2 regions of the Ruminococcus sp. NATIVEDY160 genome follow, and region 2 is predicted to be linked to the other one. Evidence: predicted binding sites of a transcription regulator. Region 2 holds the regulator's gene; the other holds the start of a gene.
What was found. Region 2 encodes HrcA, which represses chaperone genes, less so after heat shock. Its sites were predicted from a motif close to TGTTAGCACTCNNNNNNNNNGAGTGCTAACA; they were not measured.

Region 1 (4,421 bases), 930 kb from region 2:
TTTTTCCCTCGGTGCCCTTGAGCACAACAACGTCCTCGCCGTCGCGCAGCATCGGCAGCATACTTGTTCCGTTCGGAGTGAAGGTCACGGTTCCGCCCGCCTTTAGCTTCTCGGAGATGATCGCTATCACCTCGTCGAGCTGAACCTCTTTATTCAAGGACATCAGCATCCTTTGCTTTCTGAATGAATTTATCTACATCAGCCGCCGCCTTCTCGGGAGAAACGTCGTATTCGGCAAGAAGGTTTTCTATCAGCTCTTCCCTGCTTGTACCCTTCTGCATTTTCTCAAAAAGAACCGCTCCTGTTTCGTTGAGGGTAATGATACCGTTGAAATCAAGCGTCAGCTTGTTAACGGGAACGACAACATATGAATCCGCAACCTTGCGGAGTACAAAATCTTCTTTTATTTTCATAATTACACCACCTAACAGTGACATTATAATACATGGGCGAAAAAAAATCAAGGGTACAAAGCGTACCCTTGACGTTTATTCATTATTAATACATGCCGCCCATGTCGGGTGCTGCGGGTGCGGGAGGTGTGGGCTCCTTGATATCCGCAACAAGGCTCTCTGTGGTGAGAACCATGGAAGCGACTGACGAAGCATTCTCAAGCGCGCTTCTGGTAACCTTTGTAGGATCAACGATACCCGCGGCAACCATGTCTGTGTACTCCTCTGTGAGAGCGTTGAAGCCGTAGCCGACCTTGTTCTCTCTCTTGACGTTCTCGGCGATCACGCTGCCCTCAAGACCCGCGTTCGCGGCGATCTGACGGAGCGGCTCCTCAAGAGCCTTGAGAACGATCTTAGCGCCTGTCTTAGCGTCGCCCTCGAGTGTGTCAACAAACTCAGCGACAGCGGGGATAGCGTTCATGCAAGCGATACCGCCGCCTGCTACGATGCCTTCCTCAACGGCAGCCTTTGTAGCGGCGAGAGCGTCCTCGATGCGGAGCTTCTTTTCCTTCATCTCGATCTCTGTTGCAGCGCCGACCTTGATAACGGCTACGCCGCCCGCGAGCTTTGCAAGACGCTCCTGGAGCTTCTCACGGTCGAAGTCGGAGGTTGTGGTCTCGATCTGCTGACGGATCTGAGCAACTCTGCCCTTGATAGCATCCTTGTCGCCTGCACCATCAACGATGATGGTGTTCTCCTTCTCAATCTTGACCTGACGGGCTGTACCGAGCTGGTCAACAGTTGTGTCCTTGAGCTCAAGACCGAGGTCAGAGGTGATCACTGTGCCGCCTGTGAGGGTAGCGATATCCTGGAGCATCTCCTTGCGTCTGTCGCCAAAGCCCGGAGCCTTGACAGCAACAACGGTGAAGGTGCCGCGGAGCTTGTTGAGTACGAGAGTTGTGAGAGCCTCACCCTCAACGTCCTCGGCGATGATAAGGAGCTTTCTTCCTGACTGTACGATAGCCTCCAGAATCGGGAGAATCTCCTGGGTTGTCGAGATCTTCTTGTCTGTAATGAGAATCAGAGGATTGTCGAGCTCGGCAACCATCTTGTCGGTGTCTGTTACCATGTAGGGAGCAATGTAGCCTCTGTCGAACATCATGCCCTCTACGACCTCGCTGTAGGTCTCGGCAGTCTTGCTCTCCTCGACGGTGATAACGCCGTCGGTGGTTACCTTCTCCATAGCCTCGGCAATAAGCTTGCCGATGAACTCGTCCTGTGAGGAAACGGTAGCGACACGAGCGATGTCGTCTGTGCCGGAAACCTGCTGGCTGTTCTTGATGACAGCCTGAACAGCTACGTTAACTGCGTCCGCGATACCCTTCTTGAGTACCATGGGGTTAGCGCCGGCGGTAACGTTCTTCATGCCCTCGCGAATGAGAGCCTGAGCGAGAAGTGTGGCAGTCGTTGTACCGTCGCCGGCAACGTCGTTTGTCTTGATGGAAACTTCCTTTACGAGCTGAGCGCCCATGTTCTCAAAGGGATCGTCGAGCTCGATTTCCTTGGCGATAGTTACGCCGTCGTTTGTGATAAGGGGCGCGCCGTACTTCTTGTCGAGAACGACGTTTCTGCCCTTGGGTCCGAGTGTGATCTTAACTGTGTCCGCAAGCTGGTCGATGCCCTTCATCAGAGCCTTTCTTGCGTCTTCACCGTATGCAATCTGCTTAGCCATAATCATATACCTCCTGAATTATTCAACCTTGGCGAGAATGTCGGACTGGCTGACGATGGTGTATTCCTCACCGTCGAGCTTGACCATGGTGCCCGCGTACTTGGACGCGATTACCTTGTCGCCTTCTTTTACGTACATTTCAACTTCCTTGCCGTCAACAACGCCGCCGGGGCCTACCGCGACAACTGTGGCAAACTGCGGCTTCTCCTGAGCCGCTGAGGAAAGGATAATACCGCTCTTGGTCTTTTCCTCCGCTTCCTCAACCTTAAGTACTACTCTGTCAAGTAAGGGTTTAATAGTCATAAAAAAATAGCCTCCTATTTTTAATATATAAAGTTATTAGCACTCTCATTTCCTGAGTGCTAATACTATTGTATACCATTTTTCGGAAATGTCAAGGGGTTTTCTTGACTTTGTTTGACTTTTTTTCAAAACAGTGAAAAACAAGGGTATTTTAAATTATATGCGCGCGGCTTTCCTGATAGAACAAAACACTCCCCGGCAGTTCGGGGAGTGAATCTTTTAGTTGTTTTCTTTAGGTCTTGCGATCTCTACGCAGAAGCCTTTGTGTCCGCAGGACGGGGTCAGAATACGGCGCTTGTCATAGTACCGGACGGTTCTGACTGCCATACCGCCGAAACGCGCTTTTCAGATGTCCTTGATGTCGTCCTCACAGAGTGTGGGAATGTTGTGCGCTTTAAGAACCTCCTCAGCCTTCTGAGCGTCGTCTACGCGGATAACAACGTACGCGCCGAAATCCTCGGAGGCTGTGAAGGCGTAGATATATTCGATATTGACCTCAGCCTGCGCGAGAAAATCAAGCACATAGCAGAGTGCGCCTACCCTGTCCTCGAGCTTTGCGGCGATGACGGTGGTTGTGTTGATGATAGACTCCTTGCTGAGAACCTCGATTGTCTTGGGTGTGTCGGAGGTGATCAGGCGGAGAATGCCGAAGTCCTTTGTCTCGGCAATGCTCAGAGCGCGGATATTAAGTCCCGAGTCAGCAATCATCTTGAGGGTTTCATGCAGCTTGCCCGGGCGGTTTTCTACAAAAACGGAAACTTGTCGGATTGCCATAATTGTTCCTTTCTCCGATAACGGGATCAGTCGTGCAGCTTGCGCTTGTCAATAACGCGGACAGCCTTGCCTTCGCTGCGGGTGATTGACTTAGGCGGCACAAGGTGGATTTTCGGGCCGATGCCCAGCATGGTGCGCATCGCGGATTCGAGCTTCTTTTCCTTGGCGAGGTTCTCGGAAACGATATCCGAGAAGAACTCGGGCTTGAGCTCGACGTTGATATCAAAGGTATCGCTGTTGTTCTTGCGGTCGATGATGATCTGATAGTTGGGTGTGTAGCCCTGATTGAGCAGAACGGTTTCGATCTGGCTCGGGAATACGTTTACACCGCGGATAATCATCATATCGTCGCTTCTTCCCATGGGCTTGCACATTCTGACGTGAGTTCTGCCGCAGGAGCACTTCTCGCGGGTCAGCACACAGATATCGCGTGTTCTGTAACGGAGAAGCGGAAAGGCTTCCTTGTCGAGAGCGGTGAATACGAGCTCGCCCTTTGAGCCCTCGGGAAGAGCCTCGCCCGTATCGGGATCGATGATCTCGGCATAGAAGTGGTCCTCGTTGATGTGCATTCCGCGCTGTTCCTCACACTCGAAGGAAACGCCGGGACCGCTGATTTCGGTCAGACCGTAAATATCGTAAGCCTTGATGCCGAGGCTCTCCTCGATATTGCGTCTCATTTCCTCCGTCCACGGCTCCGCGCCGAAGATACCTGCCTTGAGCTTGTTGTCCTCGGGCTTGTAGCCCATCTCGGCGAGGGTCTCACCGATGTACGCAGCGTATGAGGGTGTGCAGCAGAGGATAGTGGAGCCTAAGTCCATCATGAACTGGATCTGGCGCTCGGTGTTGCCCGACGACATGGGAAGTGTCAGACAGCCGACTCTGTGTGAGCCGCCGTGAAGTCCCGCGCCGCCCGTAAACAGGCCGTAGCCGTAGCAAACCTGGCACACATCGTCCTCTGTGCCGCCGACGGCGACGATGGCTCTGGCGGTGCACTCCTCCCAGATGTCGATATCATTCTGGGTGTAGAAGGCTACAACGCGCTTTCCCGTGGTTCCTGAGGTCGACTGAATGCGGACGCAGTTCTTGAGGTCTGTCGCAAGCAGACCGTAGGGATAAGCCTCGCGAAGGTCTGCCTTTGAGAGGAACGGCAGCTTCTTGATGTCGTCTACGGATTTGATATCCTCGGGCTTTACGCCCTTCTTGTCCATGAGGTCGCGGTA
Region 2 (4,421 bases):
AGGCACTGGGAGATGATGTAGGCGATGAAATCAACAGCGCTCATGCCGCCCGAGAGCAGTACGCCGAGAGATACCGCGGGGTTGATGTGGCAGCCCGAGATATTGCCGACGCAGTAAGCCATGCCGACGATTACAAGACCGAAAGCGAGAGCGGTCAGAATGTAGCCGCCGCCGTTTTTGGCGTCGCAGCCGACGAGCATAGCCGTGCCGCAGCCGAGAACAACGAGCACCATGGTGCCGATGAACTCAGCGATGTACTTTTTTACCGAATTCATAGATATTCCTCCTTTTATAATTTGCTATGAATTTTCAGCCAATTACAATATATCATAATCATTCGGAAAAAGCAATAAGATTTGCATATTTTTTGTTTGGCAAAAGTCAGTTTTTTAGTCGGTAATATTTAAAAATCGGAGCGAAGCGACCCTTAATTTTCAACTTTCAATTTTACATTTTCAATTAATTCTAATTCGTCCAGATGAGCGTCGAAAAGAATTGCTCGTACGCGTCGTCCCAGCCGTCGATAGCGTTTACGCCGCCGCCGTTGACGCTTCTGAGCTTCGCGTCGCTCGCGGTCATTCCTACGGTGAACAGCTCGCCTGCGTTAATGTCATAGCCCTTGCTCCGGCAGAACGCGCAGAAGTCCTCGACGGGGTTGTTGCTTGCGCGGGTTTTCAGCAGCGCGATCTTGAGGTCGGGGTCGGCCTTCGCGTCTTTGAGCAGGCGCTCGAGTTCAATTTCTATCATAATAATCCCTCCAAATAAAGAAAAAAAGGCGGTATATTTGTACCGCCTTTGGTTTCGCAATTATTCGATTGAGTTGTCGAGATACTCCATCAGCTCTTCGTCGTCCTTTTTCTGCTTGTCCTTGACAATCAGGAACGCGGTGAGAGCTGCAGACGCCGCAGCAACAATTGAAATGATGCCGATGATCCACATAAACTTTTTGTTTTTCATAATCGTTGACCTCCAATATAGTTAGTATTTACAATCAAGCTGTGTATACTTCTATTCTAAACATTTTTTTATAAAAAGTCAACAGAAAAACAAAAAAAGCAGAGGAAAATCTCTGCCTTTATCGTATCGTGATTGCTCTTACGCGGAAGCGTTAAGGCGCTTCGCGAGATTAGACTTGCTTCTTGCAGCAGTGTTCTTGTGAAGAATTCCCTTGGCAACTGCCTGGTCGATTTTCTTTGTAGCAAGACGAACTGCCTCCTGCTTGTTATCTGCGTTGGTGTCGATCGCGTAGAACGCCTTCTTGATGGCGGTTCTGAGAGCGGACTTGTTGGCCTTGTTGCGGGCTGTCTTAGAAGCGATAACCTTTACGCGCTTTTTAGCTGACTTAATGTTGGGCATTGTCCCACCTCCTTAAAATAGCAGTCATACAAGTGTTATTCTAGCATACATTTGGCTAAAAATCAAGCGTTTTTTCAAAAAAAGTACGGTTTTTCGCAGTTTCGCCGCGCTGCAACAATATCTTGTGGCGCGGAAACGGTCTGCGTCTATATGCGGTTCAGTTTTCCTCGCGGCCGTCCTCGCAGTGCTCACAGTGGCAGTCCTCCGCGTGAGGAACGGTCTTGTTCCGGGTATTGAACTGAGCCTTTCTGCCGCGGTACCAGATGAAAACGACCACTATCAGAAAGACTATCAGCACTCCTCTGAACACGTGACCCATAACTCCGTCGAACACAGGCAGTCCGCCGAACGCCTCAAGCCCGTACCATACCGACATGAATAAAAAGAAAACCGTCAGCAGGTAGCCCACAAGACCGTGCTTTCTGCCGATAAAGAAGCAGAGCACGGCAAGCACCGCCCAGAGAAAGACATAGAAATAGTGAATAAACGGCATAAGCGGCTCCTTTCCTTAGTATATCCGAAAATGCGCTGTGGTGAACATATATATTGTATAATAAACGCCGCTCAAAATCAAGTGGATTGTGAACGGGACGTGAAACTTTTGTAAATTGGAAAATATTTTTAATAAAATGCTTGACTTTTTCTGACTTTGGGGGTATAGTAATGATAGAGTCAATTAGCACTCACCACCCGAGAGTGCTAAAAGCAAAAATCAAGGAGGAACAGACATGACCCCTGCCGCGAGAAAAGAAACGATTCTCGCCGCCATCGTCGAGAGCTTTATCCAAAGCGGCGAGCCTGTCGGCTCAAAGGCGCTGCTCGGCGGAACAGGGCTTCAGGTTTCCTCGGCAACCGTCCGCAACGATATGGCTGAGCTCACCGCTCAGGGGTATCTCGTGCAGCCGCACACCTCGGCGGGACGCGTTCCCACTGCCTTGGGCTACCGCTACTACGTCGACAACGTGATGCGCGTAACTCCTCTGGCACAGGTCGCGGCGGCATATATCCGCGACTCGCTCGGCAAGCTCGCCGATTCTCCCGAGATGATTTTGCAGGGAGCGGCGGATCTGACGGAGCAGCTCACGGGTTCGGTTGCACTCGCCACCACCCCTGCGGCAGACAATTGCAGGGTCAGGCGGCTCAGCTTTGTGCAGACGGGCAGACATACCGCGATGGCGGTGCTTATCTGCTCAAACGGCGTGATACGCACGCGGCTTTTCCGGTGCGCGTTCGTGATCACCCCCGAGATCATCACGATGTTCGACAAATCGCTCAACGAGCTTTTCGCGGGCGTAGAGGTCGGTGTGATCGGACAGCCGTTCATTCAGTCCGCAGCGGTTCGCTTCGGCGAGCTGTCGCTGTTCATGCCGCCGGCGCTTATCGCGATAATGGAAGCGGCGCAGCAGGCGGCGAAGGTAAGCGTGAAGCACAGCAAGCTGAGCAGACTTATTTTCAACTACGGCGCATCGGCGTCGGTCAGCAGGGAGTTCATCGACTTTCTGCAGAACGAGCGCGACGTTGCGGCAATGCTCAGCCGCAGACCGCAGCATACGGCGGTCACCATCGGCACCGAGAACAGGCGCGTGGAGCTTAGCAAAAGCGCGGTGTTCTCAACGCGCTACAGCATAGACGGCACACCCTCGGGCGTGCTCGCGATAATAACGGCGCAGCGGACGGATTACGCGAGAAACATCGCGATAATCGAATGCGTTGCACAGTGCGCGGGCGAGCTGATGGAAGAGCTTATTGAAACAACAGATTAACCCTGAAGGAGATGAATAAAATGTCAGAGAAGAACAAGGCTGAGATCCCCGAGGAGGAGATTCAGGCTGAACAGACCGTCGAGGAGGTTGAAGCCGAGGCGGTCGACGCTGAGGACATTCCCGACGAGCGCGATGAAAAAATCGGGAAGCTCGAGGCGGAGCTTGCCGCTCAGAAGGACAGATACATGAGGCTCGCGGCGGAGTACGACAACTACCGCAAGCGCACCGCGAACGAGAAGCTCGGCATTTATGACGACGCTACCTCGAAGGCGGTCACGGAGATTCTTCCCGTAGCGGACAGCGTGAGAATGGCGCTCGAGAACCTCAAGGATTCCGACCCCGAGATCATCAAGGGCGTTGAGCTGATAAAGAGCCAGCTCGACCGCTCGTTTGAGAAGCTCAGGATCGAGAGCTACGGCGAGGTCGGCGACGAATTTGACCCGAACCTGCACAACGCGATTTCGATGGTGGACAGCGAGGAGCTGAAATCCAACCAGATCGCCGCGGTATTCCAGACGGGCTACAAAATCGGCGACAAAATCATCAGACACGCAATGGTACAGGTCGTTAACTAAAATATACTCGGAGCGAAGCGACCATAAATTTTCAATTTTCAATTTTTCATTTTCAATTAAAATAATTCGGAGGTATTAATTATGGCAAAGACAATCGGTATAGATTTAGGTACAACAAACTCATGCGTAGCGGTAATCGAAGGCGGCGAGCCCGTAGTAATCGCAAACGCTGAAGGTTCAAGAACAACTCCCTCAGTCGTAGCATTCTCCAAGGACGGCGAGAGAATGGTAGGTCAGGTCGCAAAGCGCCAGGCTATCACCAACCCCGACAGAACCGTTTCCTCTATCAAGAGAGAAATGGGTACAGCGTACAAGGTAGCGATCGACGGCAAGAGCTACACACCCCAGGAGATTTCCGCTATGATTCTCCAGAAGCTCAAGGCTGATGCTGAGGCTTACCTCGGCGAGACCGTAACACAGGCTGTCATCACCGTTCCCGCATACTTCACCGACGCACAGCGTCAGGCTACAAAGGACGCAGGCAAGATCGCGGGTCTTGATGTAAAGAGAATCATCAACGAGCCTACAGCGGCAGCGCTTTCCTACGGCGTTGACAAGGAGAACGACCAGAAGGTCATGGTATACGACCTCGGCGGCGGCACCTTCGACGTAAGTATCATCGAGATGGGCGACGGCGTACAGGAGGTTCTCGCAACCGCAGGTAACAACCGTCTCGGCGGCGACGACTTCGACAAGCGCATCATCGACTGGATGGTAGCTTCCTTCA

Region 1: a site for HrcA is predicted at 2,462-2,492, ahead of groES (co-chaperone GroES). Genes of this name have one in related genera too.

What each region holds. Positions count from the first base shown of each region.
Region 1 is NZ_CP162391.1:1,006,830-1,011,250, reverse strand. It holds gene AB1I49_RS04955 (S24/S26 family peptidase) at 1-157, opposite strand, end outside; gene AB1I49_RS04950 (PqqD family protein) at 150-413, opposite strand; gene groL (chaperonin GroEL) at 499-2,124, opposite strand; gene groES (co-chaperone GroES) at 2,143-2,427, opposite strand; gene AB1I49_RS04935 (ACT domain-containing protein) at 2,773-3,201, opposite strand; gene AB1I49_RS04930 (phenylacetate--CoA ligase family protein) at 3,228-4,421, opposite strand, start outside.
Region 2 is NZ_CP162391.1:72,120-76,540, forward strand. It holds gene AB1I49_RS00350 (MIP/aquaporin family protein) at 1-275, opposite strand, end outside; gene AB1I49_RS00355 (hypothetical protein) at 466-747, opposite strand; gene AB1I49_RS00360 (hypothetical protein) at 808-957, opposite strand; gene rpsT (30S ribosomal protein S20) at 1,096-1,356, opposite strand; gene AB1I49_RS00370 (hypothetical protein) at 1,514-1,849, opposite strand; gene hrcA (heat-inducible transcriptional repressor HrcA) at 2,085-3,119, shown strand; gene grpE (nucleotide exchange factor GrpE) at 3,140-3,694, shown strand; gene dnaK (molecular chaperone DnaK) at 3,776-4,421, shown strand, end outside.